4 regions of the Priestia sp. D3YE.R1 genome follow, and region 1 is predicted to be linked to each of the others. Evidence: riboswitches for the same ligand, from Rfam matches in the RefSeq annotation. Region 1 holds a riboswitch; each other region holds the start of a gene.

Region 1 (5,711 bases):
ACTCTAGGTCCGCCCAATGTTGAAATGTCAGCTGCTACATCATTAAAACGCTTGAAGTTCGCTTTAAATTTAGCGGCAAGTTCAGTTGCTTTTTGGTTATAAGCTGTTGCATCGTTCCATGCTTTAGAAGGCTGAAGCACTTCATCAGGAACTCCCGGAACATGAGTTGGAATTGATAAACCAAAAATAGCATCTGTTACTGTTTCGGTATTAGCTAGTTCTCCTTCAAGAGCTGCTTGAACCATAGCTCGAGTGTAACTTAACTTCATTCGTTCACCCACGCCGTATTCACCGCCGGTCCATCCAGTGTTTACAAGGTAGACATTCACGTTATGTTCATCGATTTTCTTTCCTAGCATTTCTGCATAAGTTGTTGGAGCAAGAGGTAAGAAAGGCTCACCAAAGCATGTAGAGAAAGTGGCCTGTGGCGATGTTACGCCGCGTTCTGTTCCAGCTAACTTACTAGTGTATCCGCTCAGAAAATGGTACATCGCTTGTTCTTTTGTAAGCTTGCTGATTGGAGGCAAGACGCCGAAGGCATCAGCAGTTAAAAAGACAATAGCTGTAGGGTGCCCAGCAACGCTTGGCAATACCGTATTATCAATAGAGTCAATTGAATAAGCGGCACGAGTATTTTCTGTTAAACTATTATCATTGTAATCTGCTACTTTCGTATTTTGATTTAACACTACATTTTCCAGTACGGCGCCGAAGCGAATTGCATTAAAAATTTGCGGTTCTTTTTCTTCGGAAAGCTGAATGCACTTCGCGTAGCAGCCTCCTTCAATATTAAATACACCAGAGCTTGACCAACCGTGCTCGTCATCTCCGATTAAACGACGGTTTGCATCAGCAGAAAGCGTTGTTTTACCCGTTCCAGATAAACCAAAGAATAATGCAACGTCACCTTCTTCTCCTACGTTAGCAGAACAGTGCATGGATAGAATATTGTTTTGGGGAAGCAAGAAGTTCATCACTGAGAAAATAGATTTTTTCATTTCACCAGCGTATTCAGTTCCTCCAATTAGCACAATCCGTCGCTCTAATGAAAGAATAATGAAGGTTTCAGAATTCGTCCCGTCTGTTTCAGGATCAGCTTTGAACGTTGGAGCTGCTACAATTGTAAACGGCTTCACATCATCATTTGTTTTTTGTTCAGCTGAAGGGCGAATGAATAACTGCTGAGCGAATAGGTTGTGCCATGCAAATTCATTAACTACTTGAATTGGTAACTGATACTTTTTATCAGCTCCAGCATATCCATTAAAAACAAAAAGTTCATCCTGCTTCTTTAAGTGGGTTAAGACTTTTTTGTATAGCGCATCGAATCGCTGAGCAGAAATTGGCTGATTGACCGGTCCCCATTCAACCGTTTTTGAAGATACAGCATCGCTTACAATAAATTTATCCAAAGGAGAGCGACCTGTATATTTTCCGGTTTCGACTGACACAGCACCTGTAGAAGTCAGCGTTCCTTCGCGTCGAGCTAGAATTTTTTCAACAAGTTGTGGAACAGATAATTGGTGTTTTGTTGTTTTTAATTGAAGCAAACCATTTAATTCGATAGACATATCAACAGTACTCATGTGCACTACCTTCCTTTTTTAGCTATTATTTATTCATTAATGTTTGAAATTTATAATTAGTATAACACATTTATTTAATTATTCTATACTATTTAACTAAAAATGTTTGTGTATTATAAAAAAATGTACGTTATACCTATTTTAGACACATGTATATGTGCTAGAAGCGAAAAAAGTGAAGGTATTTTAAATGAAAGCCTTTTTAAAAATCTGTCTTGTTAACCAAACTTCGTTTTCATTCTTAATAAGGTATACTATTTTTAAATTTGAGTATGTTACATTAAAACAGCTTCAAACATAAAGAGATGATTTCCATTTGAATGTTGTTGACAGTGAAGCGCTTTTTCATGTATTATATGTCCTTGAACGGATACTCTCTTATCCCGAGCTGGTGGAGGGACAGGCCCTGTGAAACCCAGCAACCATCGTCATTTTTTTGTGTAGACGATAAGGTGCTAACCTGATGCAAGGGCACAACCTTGATCGATAAGAGTGAAAGGCTTATGTAGAATTTGATACCTTTCCTCGATACAAGGAAAGGTTTTTTTATATTTTTTAACGTGTAATGAAAATAAGGGAATGAGTACCGTATCACAATGTATCGTATTTATAAGGAGGAAAACTGATGTCAACACAACGTCGTCTGTTCACGTCAGAATCTGTTACAGAGGGACATCCCGATAAAATTTGTGACCAAATTTCTGACTCAATTCTTGATGCTATCCTAGCAAAGGATCCAAATGCTCGTGTTGCTTGTGAAACAAGCGTAACAACTGGTTTAGTTTTAGTAAGCGGTGAAATTACAACTTCTACTTACGTGGATATTCCTAAAACAGTTCGTGAAACAATTAAAGGAATTGGCTATACTCGTGCAAAATACGGATTTGATGCTGAAACTTGTGCAGTATTAACATCTATCGACGAGCAGTCAGCTGATATCGCTGCTGGTGTAGACCAAGCGTTAGAAGCACGTGAAGGTCAAATGTCCGATGAAGAAATCGAAGCAATCGGAGCTGGAGACCAAGGGTTAATGTTTGGTTATGCATGTAACGAAACAAAAGAATTAATGCCTCTTCCAATTTCATTAGCTCATAAACTTGCTCGCCGTCTAACAGAAGTACGTAAAGAAGAAATTCTTCCTTACCTTCGCCCAGATGGTAAAACACAAGTAACAGTTGAATATGATGAAAACAACAAACCTGTTCGCATCGATACAATTGTTATTTCAACTCAGCATCACCCAGAAGTAACGTTAGAGCAAATTCAACGTAACTTAAAAGAATATGTTATTAATCCAGTTGTTCCAAATGAGTTAATTGATGAAAATACAAAGTATTTCATTAACCCAACAGGACGTTTCGTAATCGGCGGCCCTCAAGGAGATGCTGGTTTAACTGGTCGTAAAATTATCGTTGATACTTACGGCGGATATGCTCGTCACGGCGGCGGTGCATTCTCTGGTAAGGACGCAACAAAAGTAGACCGTTCAGCAGCTTATGCAGCTCGTTATGTTGCGAAAAACATTGTAGCAGCTGATCTTGCTGATAAATGTGAAGTACAACTAGCATATGCAATTGGTGTTGCACAGCCAGTATCTATTTCAATTGATACATTCGGTACAGGAAAAGTTTCTGAAGAAGTACTAGTAGATGTAGTACGCAAAAACTTTGACCTACGTCCAGCAGGCATCATTAAAATGCTTGATTTACGTCGCCCAATTTATAAGCAAACAGCAGCTTACGGTCACTTTGGCCGTACAGATGTGGAGCTTCCTTGGGAGTTCACAGACAAAGCTGAAGCATTAAAAACTCAAGCTTTAGCTAAATAATAAAAAAATCTCCGTGAAAACGGAGATTTTTTTTATGCCCATTGAATGCCTTCAGCAGATTTTTCTACGACATCTTCATATTCTGAAAGCAAATGCTGAAAAATGGCGTCCCATGATTGAGTAAGAGCATAGTGTCTCGCTGCATGGCCAAAGTGAAGCCGCTGGTGCAAATCATCGAGTAAACCTGTAATAGCCGAACTGAATTCTTCTAAGGAGTGAGGTTTGCAAAGGTAGCCGTTTCGCCCGTGCTGAACCATCTGTTTAACTCCTCCTGCATTTGCTGCCACTACAGGAGTTCCAGAAGCAAGAGACTCCAGTACGACATTTCCGAAGGTTTCTGTTTCTGAAGGAAAAACAAACAAATCAGATGACGAGTAGATATGAGCAAGTTGCTTACCTTCAAGAAAGCCTGTAAATGTCATATGCTCAGATGCTTGCTGCTGCATCTGTTCCTTTAAAGGGCCGTCTCCCACAATAACCCAGTGAATTTGATGACGGATATGATCAGGTAGAGATCGTGCGATTTTTATTAAAAAATCAGCGTTTTTTTCTTTAGCTAATCTGCCTACATACGTTAAAATGTAGGGTTTTTTAATATTGTATTTAATACGAATATCAAAGCGGTCATAGTGGGGATGAAACAATTTGTGATTCACCCCTCGCGACCAAATAGCTACGTTGTGAAACCCTTGTTCTTCTAGCTGCTGTTTGGTTACTTCGGAGGGAGCGAATATTTTCTGTACAGGTTTATAAAACCATTTCATATATTTTTGCAGTGGTACACGCATTTTTTCAAGTTCATAGTGAGATAAATAATCATCAAAATTGGTATGATAAGAGCCGACAAGAGGAACACCTAATCTTTTCCCGTAATAGGAGCCGCAAAGCCCCATTGTAAAAGGGGTGGCCAAATGAATGAGAGAAGGGTTGAATTCCTGCAGCTGCTTTTTAATTTTTAGAACGTTTGGCAATGAAAAGCGGCTGTTTGGATAAAGGAAAAAAGGCATGCTGGGCGAGCGGTGAACATACGTTGAAAATGACTGATTATGAGCAAATTCAGGAGCAAATACCTGGATGGGAATTTGCTTTGATTTGACATACTGAGTAAATTGATAAAGTGTTTTAGCAGCTCCGTTAACTTCCGGAGCAAATGTATCGGTAAATAAAGCAATTCTCATTAGTACTCCTCCTATCAATTAGACTAAAAATATGTTCAGTGAAACAGCACCTGAAAAGATGCCGAGTATCAGGCCTACCATGACATCCGTCGGATAGTGCAGACCGAGATAAATTCTTGAAACTCCTACCGTGACTGCAAGAGGCAAAAGAATGGCAGCGAAGGCTGGATAAGTAATCATCAGAGGGGTAACTAACGAAAAAATAGCTGTTGTATGCCCCGATGGAAATGAATGATCTTTTAATGGATTTTCTAATACTTTTGTATGCTTTAGTTGAATATAAGGCCGTTGTCTAGGATATAGCTTTTTAGCAATGGCAACAGGAATATGGCTAACAGCTAGAGAAAACCCACAAGCGTAAGCAACGGATGAAGGGTGCAGAAATAGCAGCAAGCATGCTATCACAATGGTAAACGTGGCTCCGCCGGCGTGAGTTAGTAAACGTAAAAACCTATTTAAGTGCTTTCGATCAAAGTGTTGATTTACACTTTTGAATAATCGGCATTCGGCATCGTATACATACTGAATTAACTTAGCTTTCATAGAGTCGCTCCCTTTTCAATAAATACGTCTTTATTATTCAGTTTAATCTTTAATTGTGGAGGCAGTACTAAAACGATGTAAATTAATATGGAAATTTCTTTACAATTGTGGGGAGAATAGAACATGATTAGAGAGTTTGTGGAGATACTAAAAAAATTCCCTCAGTATGACTTTCTGAGGGAACGTTTCCTTTATAATGAAGAATCAGATTTCTTAATAGACTTATAATACTGCCCTTTTTCTACATATTCTGTACGGATGCGCTGCATATCTTTTAAATCCTCCTCAGTCAGAGTGCGGATCACTTTAGCAGGTCGACCGAGTGCGAGAGTATTAGGTGGTATTTTTTTACCGGGAGGCACTAAACTTCCAGCACCGATAAAAGCACCTTCACCAATTTCCGCACCGTCTAAAATAATAGAGCCCATGCCAATGAGCGCGCGTTTGCGGATGATGGAGCTGTGTAAAATAACTTGATGTCCTACTGTCACATCATCCTCAATAAGCAACGGAGCATTTGGGCTTTGATGGAGTGTTGATTGATCTTGTATATTTACTCGTTTACCGATAATAGTA
Region 2 (5,711 bases), 1.0 Mb from region 1:
TATAGTTAACATAATCACTCTTTGCGGAATACATCATAAAAACGAGCCCTTAATACACAAGGACTCTTTTACCTACTCATTTTCTTATTTATACACGACTTATACATTGTTGTTTATTTACTAGCAATTTGATCACTATTCAGACTAGAACTCTTACATAAAAATAGTCTTTTTATACCCAAAGCGAACTCGTGCCTTCTTTTTCAAGATGCAGCACGTTCACTTCTGTTCCTTTATCATACCCATGCTCTCCACCTGGAAGAACAATCAGCGCGTTTGCTGCAGCTAATGACGAAATAGCGCCTGACTTGTCCATGCCAACAGGCGTCACGACAAGCTTTCCATCTTCATCTGAAATTTCTCCTCGCACCATTCGCGTAAATGCATTAGGTTCTTTGAAGCGGCCGTTTAACACCGCTTTTGTTTTATGTAAATGAGGCGCCGGTGAATGTAAAAAGCTGCGAACAATCGGACGTACAAACAGTTCAAACCCGACATAGCAAGCAGAAGGATTTCCCGATAATCCAAACAGCAGCTGCCCGTTTCGTTCTGCGACTGTTGTGACACTTCCGGGTCGCATCGCAATTTTGTTAAACAGTACATTTGCACCAAGCTTTTCATAAATAGCCGGCAAATAATCATAGTCGCCAACGGATACCCCGCCGGTTGTCAGTAGAATGTCCACTTCTTTAAGCGCTTTTTCTACCGCTTCATAGCAGCTTTCAAAGTCGTCTTCGAGCTTTCCTAAGTATTTCGGAATCCCGCCGCTTCTTACGATTTGCGCGAGTGCCATATAGGAGTTGCTGTTGCGGATTTTTCCTGGTTCTAACGGTTCGTTCACATCAAGCAGTTCGCTTCCTGTTGTTAACACCCCAACAACCGGCTGCTTCACCACAGCTACATCCGCATAGCCAAACGTAGCTAAAAAAGCCGTGACGCCCGGATTGATGCGCGTTCCTTTTGAAACGAGCACGTCTCCTTTTTTCGTTTCTTCTCCTTTTAACGCAATGTGCTCCCACTTTGAAGCTGGCCTGCTTAACGCCATATACGTTTTGCCTTCTTTTTCATACGACTTCGTTACTTCAAGCATCACAACCGCATCACATGAATGAGGCACTTGCGCTCCTGTCATAATACGCACCGCTTGAAACGGCTTTACTTCTTCTTCAAAAACAGAGCCGGCACCGATTTCACCTACCACTTCGAACTCCACGGGATGTTCACTCGATACTTCTGCGCAGTCCTGTGCTCGAACCGCAAAGCCGTCATAAAGCGATTTATTAAAATGAGGCACGTTTTGATCAGCGACAATATCTTCTCCTAAATAGCGCCCGTAGCTTTCAGTGATCGATACGCGTTCGATGCTGCCTTTTCTTTTATATGTCATGACTTTTTCAATTGCTTCAGGAATTGAAATAGGTGTTCTGCTTTCTAACATACATTCTTCACTTCCTTTACGTCTGTTCACTTTTTGCGCTATGGTGTAAAATCATAGCATATCTCACTATTTCTATCATACAACAAAATTTACTGAAAAAGGATGAAAACACCGATGTCTTCTTTTACCCATTTTAATGATCAAGGCCGTGCCAACATGGTCGATATTAGCGAAAAATCTATCACTCGCCGCGTCGCAACCGCTCGTTCAAGCATACTTGTTAACAAAGAAATTCACGAAGCGATTGTCGAACATAAAATTGGAAAAGGCGACGTCCTTGCTGTTGCACAAGTAGCAGGAATCATGGCAGCAAAACGCACGTCTGACATTATTCCGATGTGTCACCCTCTTTTATTAAAAGGCGTGAACCTTTCATTTGACTGGGATACAAGCAATAATCAGTACCGTTTATTAATAGAAGCAACGGTTAAAACCGAAGGCTCAACAGGTGTTGAAATGGAAGCTTTAACCGCTGCTTCTGCCTGTGCATTAACCGTTTATGATATGTGCAAAGCTATTGATAAAGGCATGATTATCGGCGAAACGTATCTGCTTGAAAAATCAGGCGGCAAAAACGGTGACTATAAACGCACCGAAGCGTAAAGGAGGTACACGATGAGCGTACACGAACATAAATCTAAAGCAACTCAGCCCGTTCGCTGCAAAGTCATTACGGTATCCGATACACGTACAAAAGAAACCGATAAAAGCGGCGCGCTAATGATCCAACTTCTGAAAGAACACGACATGCATGTCGCTTCCTATGAAATTGTAAAAGACGACCAAACGTCGATTCAACAAGCGATACTTGCTGGCTGCAGTGATGAGGACATTGACGTTGTTCTCACAAACGGCGGGACTGGCATTACAAAACGAGACGTCACGATTGAAGCCGTTCAAGCGCTGATTCATAAAGAAATCGTTGGGTTTGGCGAGCTGTTTCGCATGCTGAGCTACACGGAAGACATCGGCAGCGCAGCGATTATGAGCCGGGCAATTGCCGGGACGATTAACGAAAAAGCCGTTTTTTCTACACCAGGATCAAGCGGTGCTGTTCGTCTAGCGATGACCAAGCTGATTTTGCCCGAACTTCGCCACGTTGTGTGGGAATTAAACCGCCAGCGCTGACAAAATGCCTATGCACACGCATAGGCATTTTCATTAATCATAGTCTTTATGTACCCACTCATCTTCTGGAATACCTAAATCTTCTCCAGAAAAACGTTCTTCTTTAAACGGATCTCCTCTAAGATGAAAGCCGTTTTGCTCCCAAAAACCAGGATGATTTTCATCAATAGCCTCAAAGCCTCGAAGCCATTTAACACTTTTCCAAAAGTACAAATGCGGAACAACCAATCGCAGCGGATATCCATGCTTAGCTGTAAGCGGCTCTCCGTTAAAAGAATGAGCAAGAAGAATATCGTCTCTCAGTAAATCTTTTACCTCAATGTTTGACGTATAGTCATTATCTCCGTGCAGCATGATATATTTACTTTTTAACTCCACGCCAACTGCCTTCAAAAAGTCTGTAAACAGCACGCCCGTAAATTCATTATCAAGCCTTGTCCATCTCGTTACGCAGTGGATATCACACTTAACCGTTGTTTGCGGCATATTCAATATATCTTGATACGAAAGCGTTACTTCTTTGTCTACTAACCCAAACACGCGAAGCGTCCATTCCTCTAAGTTATACTCCGGCACGTCCCCTTCATGTAAAATTGGAAATCGCTCCGTTACTACCTGACCCGGAGGCACTCGTCCTTTATACTTTGGATCAATTTCTGGTGTTTTCATTCGTTTGATACGGTCTGCTTTGTTCAAAAATATCACCTCGTTGTTTTTTCTACATAAAAAGCCCTTCCTTAAATAAGTAAGGAAGAGCTTCGTTTCAGCTTCTTCCTTATCTCTAAGAGCAGCGCACTCTTAAGGATTTGGCACCATTCTGTCATAGACAGCGGTTGCCGGGTTTCACAGGGCCAGTCCCTCCACCTCTCTTGATAAGGAAACAAATTGTATTTGTTTTATGTAATAAAGTCAGTATTAAGCTTTTTGTCATAATTGTCAATATTATTTTTCTTTTCCGCACAAAAAAACTTGAAAAACAGATAGAGGTATAAGGTTTTAGTCTACTAAAATACTATGTAAAGTCTTTACCCTTCTCCATCAATCATCGTATACTTCCTAGCAAAGCGCTTGTAGTAAATTTGCTCATCTTCTTGTCCATCGTTAAAAACAAGTCGATTATGATCAATATCTTTTTCTTTTAACAAATAGCCCTTTTCATTCATCAGTTGAATATATTCATCTAAATGTCCTTTTTTCACCACGTAGTGAAGAGCATCATCTGAATCCGTAGTCTCTGCTACACCTTGACTTCCCACTTCTAATTTGAATACGGCTTTTGCTGTTTGAAGGGGACGGTAATTTCCAAACACTCTTTCCCAATTTAAGAGCAGCAGCGCTCCGAAGATTATGATACATCCTCCAGTCGCTACGGTTAGTACAAATCGTTTTGACACTACTTTCTCTCCTTTACATTCTTTTTCTTCTATTTAATACAATGGCTTGCCCTAAGCTTGTTTTTACGCCAAGTCCTAGATACACAGCAGCGCCTAAAGCAATTGAAATACAAGATGTGCTAATCGCAAGTGAAGATGCAGACAGCTTATTTTCTAAAAAATAGTGAGAAGCATAATTGCAGATAACCACAGCGGCTGACATCACACTTACTAATAAAACAGGCGTCAACGCCGCTTGTCCCAGTGATTGAATCCGGTAAGAAATGGATTTTTTAATTAAATAAAAGTTATAGATAACCGATACACCATACCCTCCGTACGTCGCGACAACCGGTCCAATTTCTTTTAAGCTTGAAACCAGCAGTACGTTTAATACTATCTTCATAACAATTCCTAAGCCCAAGCCTAAAATTAACTTCTTTTGCTGATTAATTCCTTGGAGAATTGCGGCTGTTACGGTGAAAAGAGCAAATAAAATCGCAGCAGGCGCGTACCATTGCAAAACAACTCCACCGATTTCAGGACTGTTTTTCACTCCAAAAATCATCATATATACCGGCTTACCTAATAAACAAAGGCCTACCGCAGCAGGAAGAGTAAAAAATAACAGCAGCTGCAGCGTTTTTGTAATCTTTCCTTTTACTTCTCGTAAATTCCCTTGCACAAAAGAAGATGTAATGCCCGGAATCAGCGACATGCTGAAGGCAGTTGCTAACGATACCGGCACCATCACTAAAATCTGTGCTAATCCAATGACTGAGTTGATCGTTTCAGCCTTAGCTTGTCCATATCCTATTGATTGAAAGAGCATGTTAATCGTAAACGTATCAATATTTTGATAGATCGGAATAGCTAAACCAACTAATACAAACGGAACGGCGTACGTTACAAGCTCTTTGAACATTGAAGAGAACGAAACGGATTTATTATTCTTTCCGCTGTTCGCTTCTTTCATAATCAACCGCTTGCGCTTCAAATAAATCATACCAAGAACCCCTATTCCCCCTACGCCTCCAATAAACGCTCCAAACGTACCAATTCCAACAGCTTTTGTCATCGTGCTATGAAAAAGGTGAATGACAGCATATGCTCCTGCTAAAATGAACAGCACACGTACTATTTGTTCAATAATTGTACTTAGCGCAGACGGTCCCATAGACTGGTTACCTTGAAAGTAGCCTCGTAATAGACTCATAGGCGGAATAATAATTAAAGCAAAGCTCACCATTCGGATAACATACACCACGTCTTTTTGACTATTTCCTGAGGAATCTTTTCCGTTAATGACTAGTTCAGCGAGCCACGGTGCCATTGTATAAAGCGCTAAAAAGCCTACTATGCCCGTTATCGTCATTAATAGAAGTCCTGCTTTTAATAGATCTTGTCCCGCACGGTAGTTTCCAAGACCGTTATATTTCGATACATACTTCGAAACAGCAAGCGGAAGACCCATTGTCGATAAGCTTAGCATCAAGGTATATGGACCGTATGCATACTTATAAAGCGCGTAACCTGACGTTCCGACTAGGGCTGTGAAAGGAATAATATAAATAAAACCTAAAATTTTTGTTAGCAAAGAAGACACCGTTAGTAAAAGCGTACCTCTCATCAAATTTTTTTCCATACATCAAAACTCCAGAAATAAATATTATTTTTTAACAAATACTTGATTTATTGTATCATACTTACAGTTATTATCTAGTTTTTTATAAAGACTTAGAACCCTTCCTATATTACGTTTTTTTACATAA
Region 3 (5,711 bases), on a different contig from region 1:
AATTGAAGCACAGGCAAAGCTGGCTTATCAAAACATGGAAATCAATACGGAAGAAGTCACGCTTGGTATTTCCACTGTCGAAGATGTAACGCAACAGTTTTCCACAATTATGGAAGATGTCTTTGCCGCTCAAGAACAAATGAACAAAATGACAAAGGCAACAGGAGAAATTGATGGGTATTCGTTCAAGGTAATGGAGTCTGTCATGGCCCTTTCGGAGGTTGCTAAACAAGCAGCTGCTTACGCTGAAGAAGTAGCTGCGGCTTCACAAGAGGAGTTAGCATCTATAGAAGAACTTGTGACGTTGGCCGCTAATTTAAAATCTACGGTAAGTGAGTCCTGAAGTCTATCTTGATATGTACGTAATACGCGCAGTTTTCTACGTGTATTTGTTTTATTTATACCCTTTATAGAAAACGATAAATAGAATTGACACGTTATAAAAGCAGCTGTATAGTGAGTACGCAAGGCGGCAGTCTGTCTTTTTTAATTCTTAGTAAACTTATAAGTTAAATAAAATATTTAAGCACTACATAAGGAGACGAAGAGATGAAAAATGAATTCCGTTTGGCAACAAATGAAGACGCAGATAGCTTATTGAACTTAACTCTACAAGCATATAAGCCTATTCGAGAGCTAGGCATTCCTTTCTTAGCAGCTACTGCTGATCTTGCTCTCGTTAAGAAAAATATTTCTCAAAACCTTTGCTATGTATATGAAGAAGAGAAAAGAATCGCTGCTACTGTGTCGATACGAATGCCTTGGGAGAACATCCAGGTCTGTTTGCTGTTCCGCATCTTTGGTGGTTTGCAGTAGACCCGTCGTTTGCCAGGCAAGGCGTTGGATCTAAGCTGCTGCGTCTAGTAGAGGAAGAGGTAATAAAAAATACGTTTAAATCACCAGGTGTGTCTTTAGGAACAGCAAAAGAACATCCTTGGTTAGTTGAAATGTATGAACGAAAAGGATATGTTCAAGCTAAAGAAAAGCACCTTGCAGAAGACTATACGACCGTATTTCTTTATAAAAAACTCAATGAGGTACCCTCTTTATCGTAAAAGATAGAGAAGTTCTCCAAATTAAGAAATGTGAAAGAGTGATAAATATGACAGATCAATTACTACTAAATACGCTGATAGACATACGCCGTGAGCTGCACCGGTTTCCAGAGCTTTCAATGAAAGAATATGAAACAACTAAACGTATTAAAAAGTGGTTAAAGCACTATGATATTTCTATAGCAGATGTATTCCAATTAGACGTAGGAGCAGTAGCGGAAATCGCGGGAGGAAAGCCGGGACCTACTATCGCAATTCGAGCTGATATTGATGCGCTGCCAATTGAAGAAAAAACCAATCTGCCATTTGCATCTAAAGTAAACGGTGTTATGCACGCATGCGGCCATGATTTTCATACGGCTTCTATAATCGGAGCAGCCATTCTTCTTAAAGAACGTCAGCAGGAGCTTTGCGGTACGGTTCGATTTATCTTTCAACCGGCCGAAGAAACGGCTTCCGGGGCAAAAATGCTAGTTGAAAAAGGTGTGCTCGACGGAGTAGAAGCGATATTTGGGATGCATAACAAACCGGATCTTCCTGTAGGAACCATTGGTATCAAATCGGGACCTTTAATGGCAAGTGTTGATCGTTTTGAAATTGACGTCAAAGGAGTAGGAGGTCACGCGGGTATTCCAGAAAAAACAGTAGATCCGATTGCTGCTGCTGGTCAAATCGTGACTAGTTTACAAACCATTGTCAGCCGTAATCTCAGCCCATTTCAAAATGTTGTTGTCAGCATAACTCAAATTCATGGAGGGAGCTCGTGGAACGTCATTCCTGACAAAGTAACGCTTGAAGGAACGGTGCGTACCTTTCAAGAAGAAGCGAGAGAAAAAATACCGGCTCTTATGAAACGAACTGCTGAAGGGATTGGAGCAGCTTTCGGGGCTTCAGTAGACGTTAAATGGTATCCATATCTTCCTGTAGTAAACAATGATGATACGCTGGAAAAACTGGCTATTAACGCTGCAGAGGATCTTAGTTATCAAGTCGTAGAAGCTGAACAATCGCCTGGAGGAGAAGATTTTGCCGTATATCAGCAGCATGTACCAGGATTTTTTGTATGGATGGGTACAGCTGGAGAATATGAATGGCACCATCCTTCTTTTTCATTAAATGAAGAGGCGTTACTTGTAGCAGCTTCTTATTTTGCTAATCTAAGTTTTCATTTTTTGAATTCATTCCATTACCCGAAAAATTAAAATATTTTTATTTTTCTATTTACGCGGATGAAATTGTTTGATAAAATAAATTTTAAATTAAAAAGTTATCACGAGTGGACGAGAGATCTGGCTCTTTGACTCCACAGCAACCTACGAATGTAAGGTGCTCCTACCAGCAAAGCATGTGCTTTGGGTGATAAAACGGGTGAAAAACTCATTTTGCATCAAAGCAAAATGAGTTTTTTTTATTTTTCTAAAAGGAGAGGGTTTTATGAGTCATACAGCAGTAGCAGCACATACAGGAGAGAAAGCATTAAAGGAAGCCGTGAAATTATTAGGAAAGCATTATGAAGTAGCTTATCGTGAATTAGAAACATTTTACGAAATTGTGGTCGAAAACCAAGTTCGTACATATGCTGTAGGCATAGATATTAAAGATGTACAAAAAGCAAATGAACTAGAAATTTATTCATCATGCTGTTCCAAGCTTGAGCGAGTAGGCTGTCTGTTATAGAAGTCTTCTCGCGCCTCTATTTTTAAAGTGTTTTTAAATAGAAAGCATGTTTTTTGACAATCGAAGAATCTGGTGGGTATAATCATTACTCACTAAGTTTTAAAATTAATCATAAATTGTCGAAATTTTTACACAAATTAAAGGTTACATTCGAAATGAATTGTGGTATGTTATAAAACAAGAATATTTTATGAAAGGAGCATTGAAATGGAAATGTCTCTTGAACATGGGAACGATGCAGGAAGCGAACAGCTTATTGATCGTATCCTAGACTTTTTAGAAGATGACGAAAAGTAAAAAAAGAGTGTGCGGTGCTAGCCCTAGCCGCGCACTCTTTTTTTATCATGTGCGTCAAGGCAGCGCATACTATGATACATAGGGATAGAATGAAAGGGTCTCTGTCAAAGGGATTGACGAATCGTTTTGTTTGATGGAAAATTTAGAAAAAGGAAAGAGATGAAGGGTATGTCGAACAAAACATCTTTGTATCAAACAAAAGAACAGTTAAAGAAGCTTGTAAGCGAATTGGTTTCTATACCTAGCGTGACAGGAACGATGGCAGAAGTGGAAATGGCTGAATCGATAGCGTCTTATTTATTGAAGCTGCCTTACTTTCACAAAAACGAGCAAGTCGAGCTTCATTCAACAGGAGATGGGCGATCGATTGTCACAGCTTTTGTTGAAGGGAAAAATAAGAATAAAACAGTTGTATTAGTAAGTCATTACGATGTAGTGGATGTACAAGATTATGGACAGTGGAAAAAGGATGCTTTTCACGCTGATACGTTAACGAGTACTTTTTATAACCATATGGAACAAGTTCCGGCGCACGTACAAAAAGATATGATAAAAGGAGACTGGCTTTTTGGCCGAGGAACGATGGACATGAAAGCAGGCATTGCCCTGCATATCAGTATGATTGAACGAGCATGCAACGGGGAGTTTGACGGAAACATCCTGCTGCTGTCAGTGCCAGATGAAGAAGTAAATTCGCTCGGAATGAGAAAAGCAGTGCCTGTTCTTTTAGAACTTGCGCGCAAACATCAGCTGGATTTTTCTCTCATGCTAAATGCAGAACCAGTGTTCAGCCGCTATCCTGGAGATCAAACGAATTATGTGTACTCAGGATCGATTGGCAAGATCATGCCAAGCTTCTTGTGTTATGGAAAAGAAACTCACGTAGGGGAACCGCTAGCTGGTTTGAATGCTAATTTACTAGCTTCTTATTTAACAAAAGAAATAGAATTAAACGTTGATTTTTGCGAAAAAGTAAGAGATGAAACGAGTCCACCTCCTACGGTGCTGATACAAAAAGATTTAAAAGAAGAGTATTCAGTTCAAGTTCCGCACTCTGCCGTTGTATTGTTTAATTTATTTATGTTAAACCGCTCTCTTAAAGAGGTGACAGATCTGCTGTTGAAATCGGCTCACAAAGCGGCTTTGAATGTAAAAAAACATTATAATAAAGCCGCTAGGCAGTATGCTGCGGGAATGGAGGGTTCATCTCTTGAAGTGAACGTATGGACGTATGAAGAACTTTATACTCATGCAGTCAAACAGCACGGTGAAAAATATGTGCAAGAAATGGAAGAAGCACTTTTGGCACAAGAAGATGATGACAGAAATAAAACCATTAAATTAGTAAACACTTTAGCTGGTTTATGTAAAGAAGCAGCTCCGATGATGGTCTTATTTTTTACCCCGCCTTTTTATCCGGCCGTTTGTTCACATGATGATCCGTTTGTACAAGGGATTTTGTCAAACGTACAGGAAACTGCCAAAGAGCAATTTCAGGTGGAGCTAGTTGAACAAAGTTATTTTGGGGGAATTTCGGATTTAAGCTATGCCAGCCTGCAGCATCCGCTTCATACATTTAACACGTTAGTAGCAAACATGCCGCTATGGAATAAAGGGTATCATATCCCGCTAGAAGAGCTAGAGGAGCTGAAGATGCCGGTGCTGAATATTGGACCGCTGGGAAGAGATGCGCACCAATGGACCGAAAGATTAGACGTTCAGTATTCCTTTGAAATTTTGCCTCACTTCATTTATCAAGCTATAAAAGAAGCACAGAAATAAACATCCGCTTGCGGATGTTTATTTGTTGAATTTAAAAGAAGCTCCTTGTACGGTAATTTGTTGCGATGTTAGAGCGTGATCCAATTCAACCAAAAATGGACGTTCTCCAACTTTTTTTAATGTATCATGGACAACGCCATGTGTTCCGCTACAAAAGATAAGGTTTCCTCCATTGATATATAGTTTTTGGCAACGTGCATCAAGTAAAGAGTCTTTGTAGCTTTCGCCAGACTGAACGCCCAGCAGTTTCGTCCACTTGCTGATGGATTTTTCGAGGTTATGTACAGCACAGTAAATATTTTTTAGCTGCAGCTGACCAGCTTGGTGGGAAGAAAGAGCAGCTAGCTTTGGTTTGCGTTTTTCTTCTGGTTCACCCCATTCAATAAAAAAAGGAAGAGGCAAGGAATCGTGGTCAGCTTCAATAAAACACATTTTCCATTGAAGTTTTTCTCCATCAGTGGTTTGACGAGAACCCGCTACAGGACCTTTTACAGCGTAGCTTTTGCTTTGCAGCTCTTTTATCAGCAAATCCATATCATCTGTACGAAGGGCAAATCGGCCAAAATGACCAAACGGCGTATGTTCGTTAACAAGCTGCTGAATAAGATCATTATCTGTAACTGTTTGAGCTAATGCGATATCTCTGAGTCCAAGCCACTCAATATAGCTCAGCTGAAAATATGCCAACGTGTTAAAAGTACCCCATTTTTCATGGGTACCGCCTTTAATAACATTTATTCCGTATTCGTTTAGTTCTTTCTGAGCTTTGATAGGATCAGGTGAAAAATGAACAAGGTGATCAAAAGATAGGCGCATGGATAGTCCTCCTTTTAAGAGAGAGTCTTTCCTATTATTATACTTTGTTTTCTCCTTCAAGAAGAATGAAACGAATAATTATGT
Region 4 (5,711 bases), on a different contig from region 1:
GATGCGCTTGTTCCAAAAGAAAATGTGCTAGGTGAAATTGGAAAAGGTCATGTGATTGCGTTTAACATTTTGAATATTGGGCGCTATAAGCTTGGAGTTGGAGCAGTTGGAGCAGGAAAACGTGCATTAGAAATTACGTCTCAATATGTTAATCAGCGTCAGCAGTTTAAAACGCCAATTGCTAAATTCTCATTAACACAAGAAAAGTTAGCCACAATGGGTTCTAAATTGTATGCAACTGAAAGCTCCGTATATCGTACGGTAGGACTTTTTGAAGACCATATGGGCCAGCTTTCAGAAGAACAACAAAAAGACGGAAAACAAATTGCTGCTTCCATTGCTGAATATGCTATCGAATGTTCATTAAATAAAGTGTTTGCCACGGAAGCTCTTGACTACATTGTAGATGAAGGCGTGCAGCTTCACGGAGGCTACGGTTTTATGAGTGAGTATGAAATTGAGCGTCTGTATCGCGATTCTCGCATTAACCGTATTTTTGAAGGAACAAATGAGATTAACCGTCTTTTAGTACCAGGCACATATTTACGCAAAGCGCTAAAAGGAGAGCTTCCACTGCTTCAAAAAGCACAAACGCTTCAAGAAGAATTGATGATGCTTATGCCGCAGGAAGTAGGAAATGAGCCGTTAGATCAAGAAAAAATGCTTGTGCAAAACGGGAAGAAAATTGCGCTCTTGCTTTTGGGATTAGCTGCACAAAAGTATGGCAAAGAATTAGAGAAAGAACAAGAAATTCTCGTTAATATTTCCGATATGATCAGTAACGTATATGCAATGGAATCTACTGTTTTACGTACTGAAAAAGCCATTTCCAAAACAGGAGCAGATCAGAATAGCTTAAAATTAAAGTATACTCAAGTATTTTGCCAAGAAGCATTTAATCGAATCGAAGCAGATGCAAAAGAAACGTTAATTGGCGTTGAACAAGGTGATACGCTTAGAGTTATGCTTTCGTCTCTTCGCAAGTTAACGCGCTATACACCAATCAATGTGATTAGCGTAAAGCGTGAGATTGCGAAAACGCTTCTAGAAGTAGAGAAGTTCACAGTTTAAGGAAAAAGGAGCTCGTTTTGCGAGCTCCTTTTTGTTTAAGAAGCCTCTATCTAGGTAAATGATAAAGGATGTGTTAAAATACGAAAAAAGCTTAAAATAAAGGGTGGTTGACGAAATGTCATTATTTTTTTATTCATATCCAAAGTGTGGGACGTGCCGAAAAGCAAAGAAGTGGCTGGATGATAACGGAGTAGCGTATGAAGAAATTCATATTGTAGAAAACCCGCCAACAAAAGAGCAGCTGCAGTCTTATTATGAGAACAGCGGCTTAGAATTAAAAAAATTCTTTAATACAAGCGGTAAAAAATATCGCGAATTAGGGCTTAAAGATAAAGTAAGCAGTGCAAGTGAAGATGAACTTCTGTCTATTCTTGCGTCAGATGGCATGTTAATTAAGCGTCCGCTGCTAACAGATGGACAAAAAGTAACGCTTGGTTTCAAAGAAGAGCAGTTTGAAGACGTGTGGAAGTGAGTTTTCAAATAGAAAATTTTTACCTTTTACGTTACACTGTTAATAGGAAGTTATTTTAGGTTGTAGAAAGTGTTCTCCACGTTGAAGGCGCTTTTTATATAAACAAATTACGATACATATTTTGGAGGGATTAAGATGAATACACCAAAAGATTTGCGTTATTCTGAAGAGCATGAATGGGTAAAAACAGAAGGAGACGTTGTCCGCGTAGGTATTACACATTTCGCTCAAGCTGAGCTTGGAGACATCGTATTCGTTGAACTGCCAGAAGTAGGAGCAACAGTAGAGGCTGACGAGCCGTTTGGCAGCGTTGAATCAGTAAAAACAGTTTCTGAGCTCTATGCACCAATTAGCGGTGAAGTTGTAGCAGTAAACGACAACTTAAGCGATAGCCCTGAACTGGTTAATGATTCTCCATACGAAGAAGCATGGATGATTACAATCAAACCATCTGATTCTTCTCAAGTAGACAAGCTAATGACAGCAGAGCAATACGAAGAAATGACAAACGAAGGATAATATTCCTCCATAAATTGTCTTTATGAAAAATTTTTGACTGGACACTCTATTAGTAAACAAACTAAAGGAGTGTCTTTTTATGTTTGAAAAACAAAAAATGGACGTTACAGATCGCGTTACAGCTAAATTTCATGACGGCGGTATGAAATTATATGTTGATAAGCAGCCAATTGGTGAAGTTAGTTACGGAACAAGCGGCAATGAATACCGCTTTGAAGAAGGATATTCGCAAGAAAATAATAAGTTCTACCAATATACGGACGTACAAAAAAAAGGTGAAACGCAAAAATATACAGACTGCGACGAAGAAGCAGGATGGTGCTAAACAGTGGCAACTGCCGCTGTTTTTCTTGTTTTATGGAAACAATATGGCCTGAGCTGCCTTTAAAAACAGTTCTTTCTTGCAAATTTCTTTTAAAAAACAGGTGAACTGTGATACATTAACGAATATTGTATAGCATAAAGAAATGATGTTACTATACAACTGACGATTATGGGTGATGAAAATGGGGCTAATTGGAATTGAAAAAGTAATTATTGTCGAAGGAAAATCAGATAAAAAACGTATTCAAGATATCATTCGAGAACCAATTGAGATTATTTGTACAAACGGTACGATTAGTTTATCAAAGCTGGATGAAATTATTGACTGTACGTTTAATAAAGAGGTATACATACTCGTTGACTCTGATGATTCAGGGAATAAGCTAAGAAAACAATTTAAACGAGAGCTTCCGGAAGCAGAGCATCTATATATTGATAAAATGTACCGAGAAGTTGCTGCCGCCCCTAGACATCACATAGCAACAGTATTACTGAGTGCCAATATCGATGTTAATGCAGAATTTTTAACATAAAAGGAATGAGCAACATGCAAGAATGGAGCGAAAAACAGCTTGATGATCAGTTGAAAGAAGGAGAAAGAGCGTTTATCTTTTTCCATACGCCTTTTTGCGGAACATGTCAGCTGGCAAAAAAAATGTTAACCGTGGCAGAAGCGATGCTGCCGGATGTAACCATCGGAATGAGCAATTTAAATTATATGCCTTCAAAGGCAGAATTATTTTCAATTGAAAGCGTACCTTGTTTGATCGAAGTGAAAAATGGTGAAATGGTAAAAAAACTCTACGCTTTTCATTCCATCGAGCACATACTCGAGGAGCTTCGATAATCAAACGTTTGTTTAAAATGAAAAAATGGAAAGAGAGCGAACCGTTGGGGTTGTTGAGTTCTTGGGATATTATCCCAAGAGCAAAATCTGTTGACAGCCTATCTGACACATGCTAAAATCACACTCATGAATGTTCATAAATGAATGAATATTTCCCAAAAACAAAATAATTGTTGCGAACTCTTATCAAGAGAGGTGGAGGGACTGAGCCCTGTGAAACCCGGCAACCGTCAGACTAACTGAAATGGTGCCAATTCCTGCAAAGCTATGCGCTTTGAAAGATGAGAGAAAGGATTAAATATCGAGCCTTTCTGTCATGCGCAGAGAGGCTTTTTTAATGGGGAAAATTGTTTTACGGCTTTTTCATCCTATAGGGCAACCTAACATAATTAAGTTTTTATTAAAGAAGGTGAAGAAATATGATTACATTAACAGACGTTACAAAAATTTATCAGGCTAAAAGCGGTCAAGTAACAGCTGTTGATAATGTGAATCTAACCGTTAACCAAGGTGAAATTTACGGAATTATTGGTTATAGCGGAGCGGGGAAAAGTTCTTTGATTCGCTTGCTAAACGGATTAGAAACACCAACGACAGGAACGGTCGAAGTAGCAGGTAATGATATTGGAAAAATTAAAGGCGGAAAACTCAGAAAAGCTAGACAAGAAATTAGTATGGTATTTCAACACTTTAATATTTTATGGTCGCGTACGGTGAGAGAAAATATTGCTTTTCCGTTAGAAATAGCAGGGATTTCAAAAGAAAAAAGAATGAAACGAGTAGACGAACTCATTAAGCTAGTTGGACTTGAAGGTCGTGAAAATGCTTATCCATCTCAGCTTAGCGGTGGACAAAAGCAGCGTGTTGGTATTGCTCGAGCGCTAGCGAATAATCCAAAAGTATTGCTTTGTGATGAAGCCACATCAGCGCTTGATCCTCAAACGACAGATTCTATTTTAGATCTGTTAGTAGATATTAATGAGAAGCTAGGGTTAACCATTGTATTAATTACTCATGAAATGCACGTCATTCGTAAAATTTGTCATCGAGTAGCTGTTATGGAAAATGGGGCAGTAGTAGAAGAAGGACAAGTGCTAGAAGTATTCAGAAAACCTAAGCAGCCGATTACAAAACGATTTGTTCAACAGATTTCTGAACCAGAGGAAACGTTTGAAACGATTGAACAAGTGAAAGAGCTGTATCCAAGCGGGCAAATTATTCAGCTGACGTTTGTTGGCGGAAAAGCAGAGCAACCGCTCATTACAACGATTTTAAAACAGTTTGATGTAACGATTAATATTTTACAAGGAAAGATTTCTCATACGCAAACAGGTTCATACGGAACGTTGTTCGTTCATTTAGACGGAGAATTAACAGAAGTTAAAAAAGTCATTGCATACATTCATGAGCAGCAGGTAGAAGTGGAGGTAATGATAAATGCTTGAGAAACTATTTCCAAACGTTATTTTAGACGATTTTATTCAAGCGACAAATGAAACACTATATATGACGGCTATTTCAGTTGTAGCCACATTTGTTCTAGGTATTTTATTGGGCTTGCTTTTATTTTTAACGTCCAAAGGACAGCTTTGGCAAAACAAACCTTTATATGCCATTGTGTCAGCGGTTGTAAATATCTTTCGTTCCATTCCATTCATTATTTTAATTGTTTTACTGATTCCATTTACCAAAGCATTGGTAGGAAGTATTCTAGGTGCTAATGCAGCGTTACCTGCTTTAATTGTTGGAGCAGCACCATTTTATGCGCGTCTTGTAGAAATTGGTTTGCGCGAAATTGATAAAGGTGTGATTGAAGCTGCTAAATCAATGGGAGCAACAACAAGCACCATTATTTTTAAAGTGCTGTTACCTGAATCGCTGCCAGCTTTAATTTCCGGTTTGACGGTAACAACGATTGCATTAGTCGGCTATACGGCAATGGCGGGTGTGATTGGAGCCGGAGGTCTTGGAAACCTTGCATATTTAGAAGGATTCCAGCGCAGTCATAATGACGTAACGCTAGCCGCTACAATCTTAATTTTGATTATTGTATTTATTATCCAACTTATTGGAGATGCGATTACTGCAAAAATTGATAAAAGATAAAGGGAGGATTATTTATTATGAAAAAATGGCTTTCGGCTTTAGCATTAACATCTGCACTAGTAGTAGGATTAGCTGCGTGTGGATCTAACAATGGATCAGAAGATGAAAAGAAAATTGTCGTGGGTGCATCTAATACGCCTCATGCTGAAATTTTAGAACAAGCAAAACCGATTTTAGAAAAACAAGGAATTGACTTAGAAATTAAAAAATTCCAAGATTATATCTTACCGAACACAGCTCTTGCAAACAATGAAATTGATGCAAACTACTTCCAGCACGTTCCTTATATGAATTCAGTGTTAAAAGATCACAAGGGTGAAAAAGGGTATGATTTCGTAAGTGCCGGTGCCATTCACATTGAACCAATTGGTA

Evidence for each region. Region 1 has a riboswitch for S-adenosylmethionine ahead of metK (methionine adenosyltransferase). Riboswitches for the same ligand answer to the same signal wherever they lie in the genome.
Region 2: it holds a riboswitch for S-adenosylmethionine, as region 1 does, so the genes downstream of both, ACOZIR_RS05515 (sulfite oxidase-like oxidoreductase) here and metK (methionine adenosyltransferase) in region 1, are expected to answer to the same signal.
Region 3: it holds a riboswitch for S-adenosylmethionine, as region 1 does, so the genes downstream of both, ACOZIR_RS15295 (hypothetical protein) here and metK (methionine adenosyltransferase) in region 1, are expected to answer to the same signal.
Region 4: it holds a riboswitch for S-adenosylmethionine, as region 1 does, so the genes downstream of both, ACOZIR_RS22865 (methionine ABC transporter ATP-binding protein) here and metK (methionine adenosyltransferase) in region 1, are expected to answer to the same signal.

Annotation. Positions count from the first base shown of each region.
Region 1 covers NZ_JBLTHW010000001.1:37,405-43,115, forward strand. The annotation lists gene pckA (phosphoenolpyruvate carboxykinase (ATP)) at 1-1,586, opposite strand, end outside; SAM riboswitch class I at 1,962-2,079, shown strand; gene metK (methionine adenosyltransferase) at 2,212-3,414, shown strand; gene ACOZIR_RS00250 (glycosyltransferase family 4 protein) at 3,447-4,592, opposite strand; gene ACOZIR_RS00255 (phosphatase PAP2 family protein) at 4,611-5,135, opposite strand; gene ACOZIR_RS00260 (gamma carbonic anhydrase family protein) at 5,327-5,711, opposite strand, start outside.
Region 2 covers NZ_JBLTHW010000001.1:1,084,163-1,089,873, reverse strand. The annotation lists gene glp (gephyrin-like molybdotransferase Glp) at 173-1,438, opposite strand; gene moaC (cyclic pyranopterin monophosphate synthase MoaC) at 1,553-2,041, shown strand; gene ACOZIR_RS05520 (MogA/MoaB family molybdenum cofactor biosynthesis protein) at 2,054-2,566, shown strand; gene ACOZIR_RS05515 (sulfite oxidase-like oxidoreductase) at 2,600-3,262, opposite strand; SAM riboswitch class I at 3,339-3,445, opposite strand; gene ACOZIR_RS05510 (hypothetical protein) at 3,592-3,960, opposite strand; gene ACOZIR_RS05505 (putative polysaccharide biosynthesis protein) at 3,974-5,584, opposite strand.
Region 3 covers NZ_JBLTHW010000002.1:608,146-613,856, forward strand. The annotation lists gene ACOZIR_RS15280 (methyl-accepting chemotaxis protein) at 1-343, shown strand, start outside; partial or broken gene ACOZIR_RS15285 (GNAT family N-acetyltransferase) at 550-1,055, shown strand; gene ACOZIR_RS15290 (M20 peptidase aminoacylase family protein) at 1,103-2,257, shown strand; SAM riboswitch class I at 2,320-2,421, shown strand; gene ACOZIR_RS15295 (hypothetical protein) at 2,490-2,732, shown strand; gene ACOZIR_RS15300 (M20/M25/M40 family metallo-hydrolase) at 3,198-4,811, shown strand; gene ACOZIR_RS15305 (VOC family protein) at 4,830-5,627, opposite strand.
Region 4 covers NZ_JBLTHW010000004.1:232,701-238,411, forward strand. The annotation lists gene ACOZIR_RS22835 (acyl-CoA dehydrogenase family protein) at 1-1,071, shown strand, start outside; gene ACOZIR_RS22840 (arsenate reductase family protein) at 1,187-1,543, shown strand; gene gcvH (glycine cleavage system protein GcvH) at 1,679-2,062, shown strand; gene ACOZIR_RS22850 (YusG family protein) at 2,142-2,387, shown strand; gene ACOZIR_RS22855 (toprim domain-containing protein) at 2,569-2,919, shown strand; gene ACOZIR_RS22860 (thioredoxin family protein) at 2,934-3,233, shown strand; SAM riboswitch class I at 3,414-3,521, shown strand; gene ACOZIR_RS22865 (methionine ABC transporter ATP-binding protein) at 3,653-4,678, shown strand; gene ACOZIR_RS22870 (methionine ABC transporter permease) at 4,671-5,339, shown strand; gene ACOZIR_RS22875 (MetQ/NlpA family ABC transporter substrate-binding protein) at 5,357-5,711, shown strand, end outside.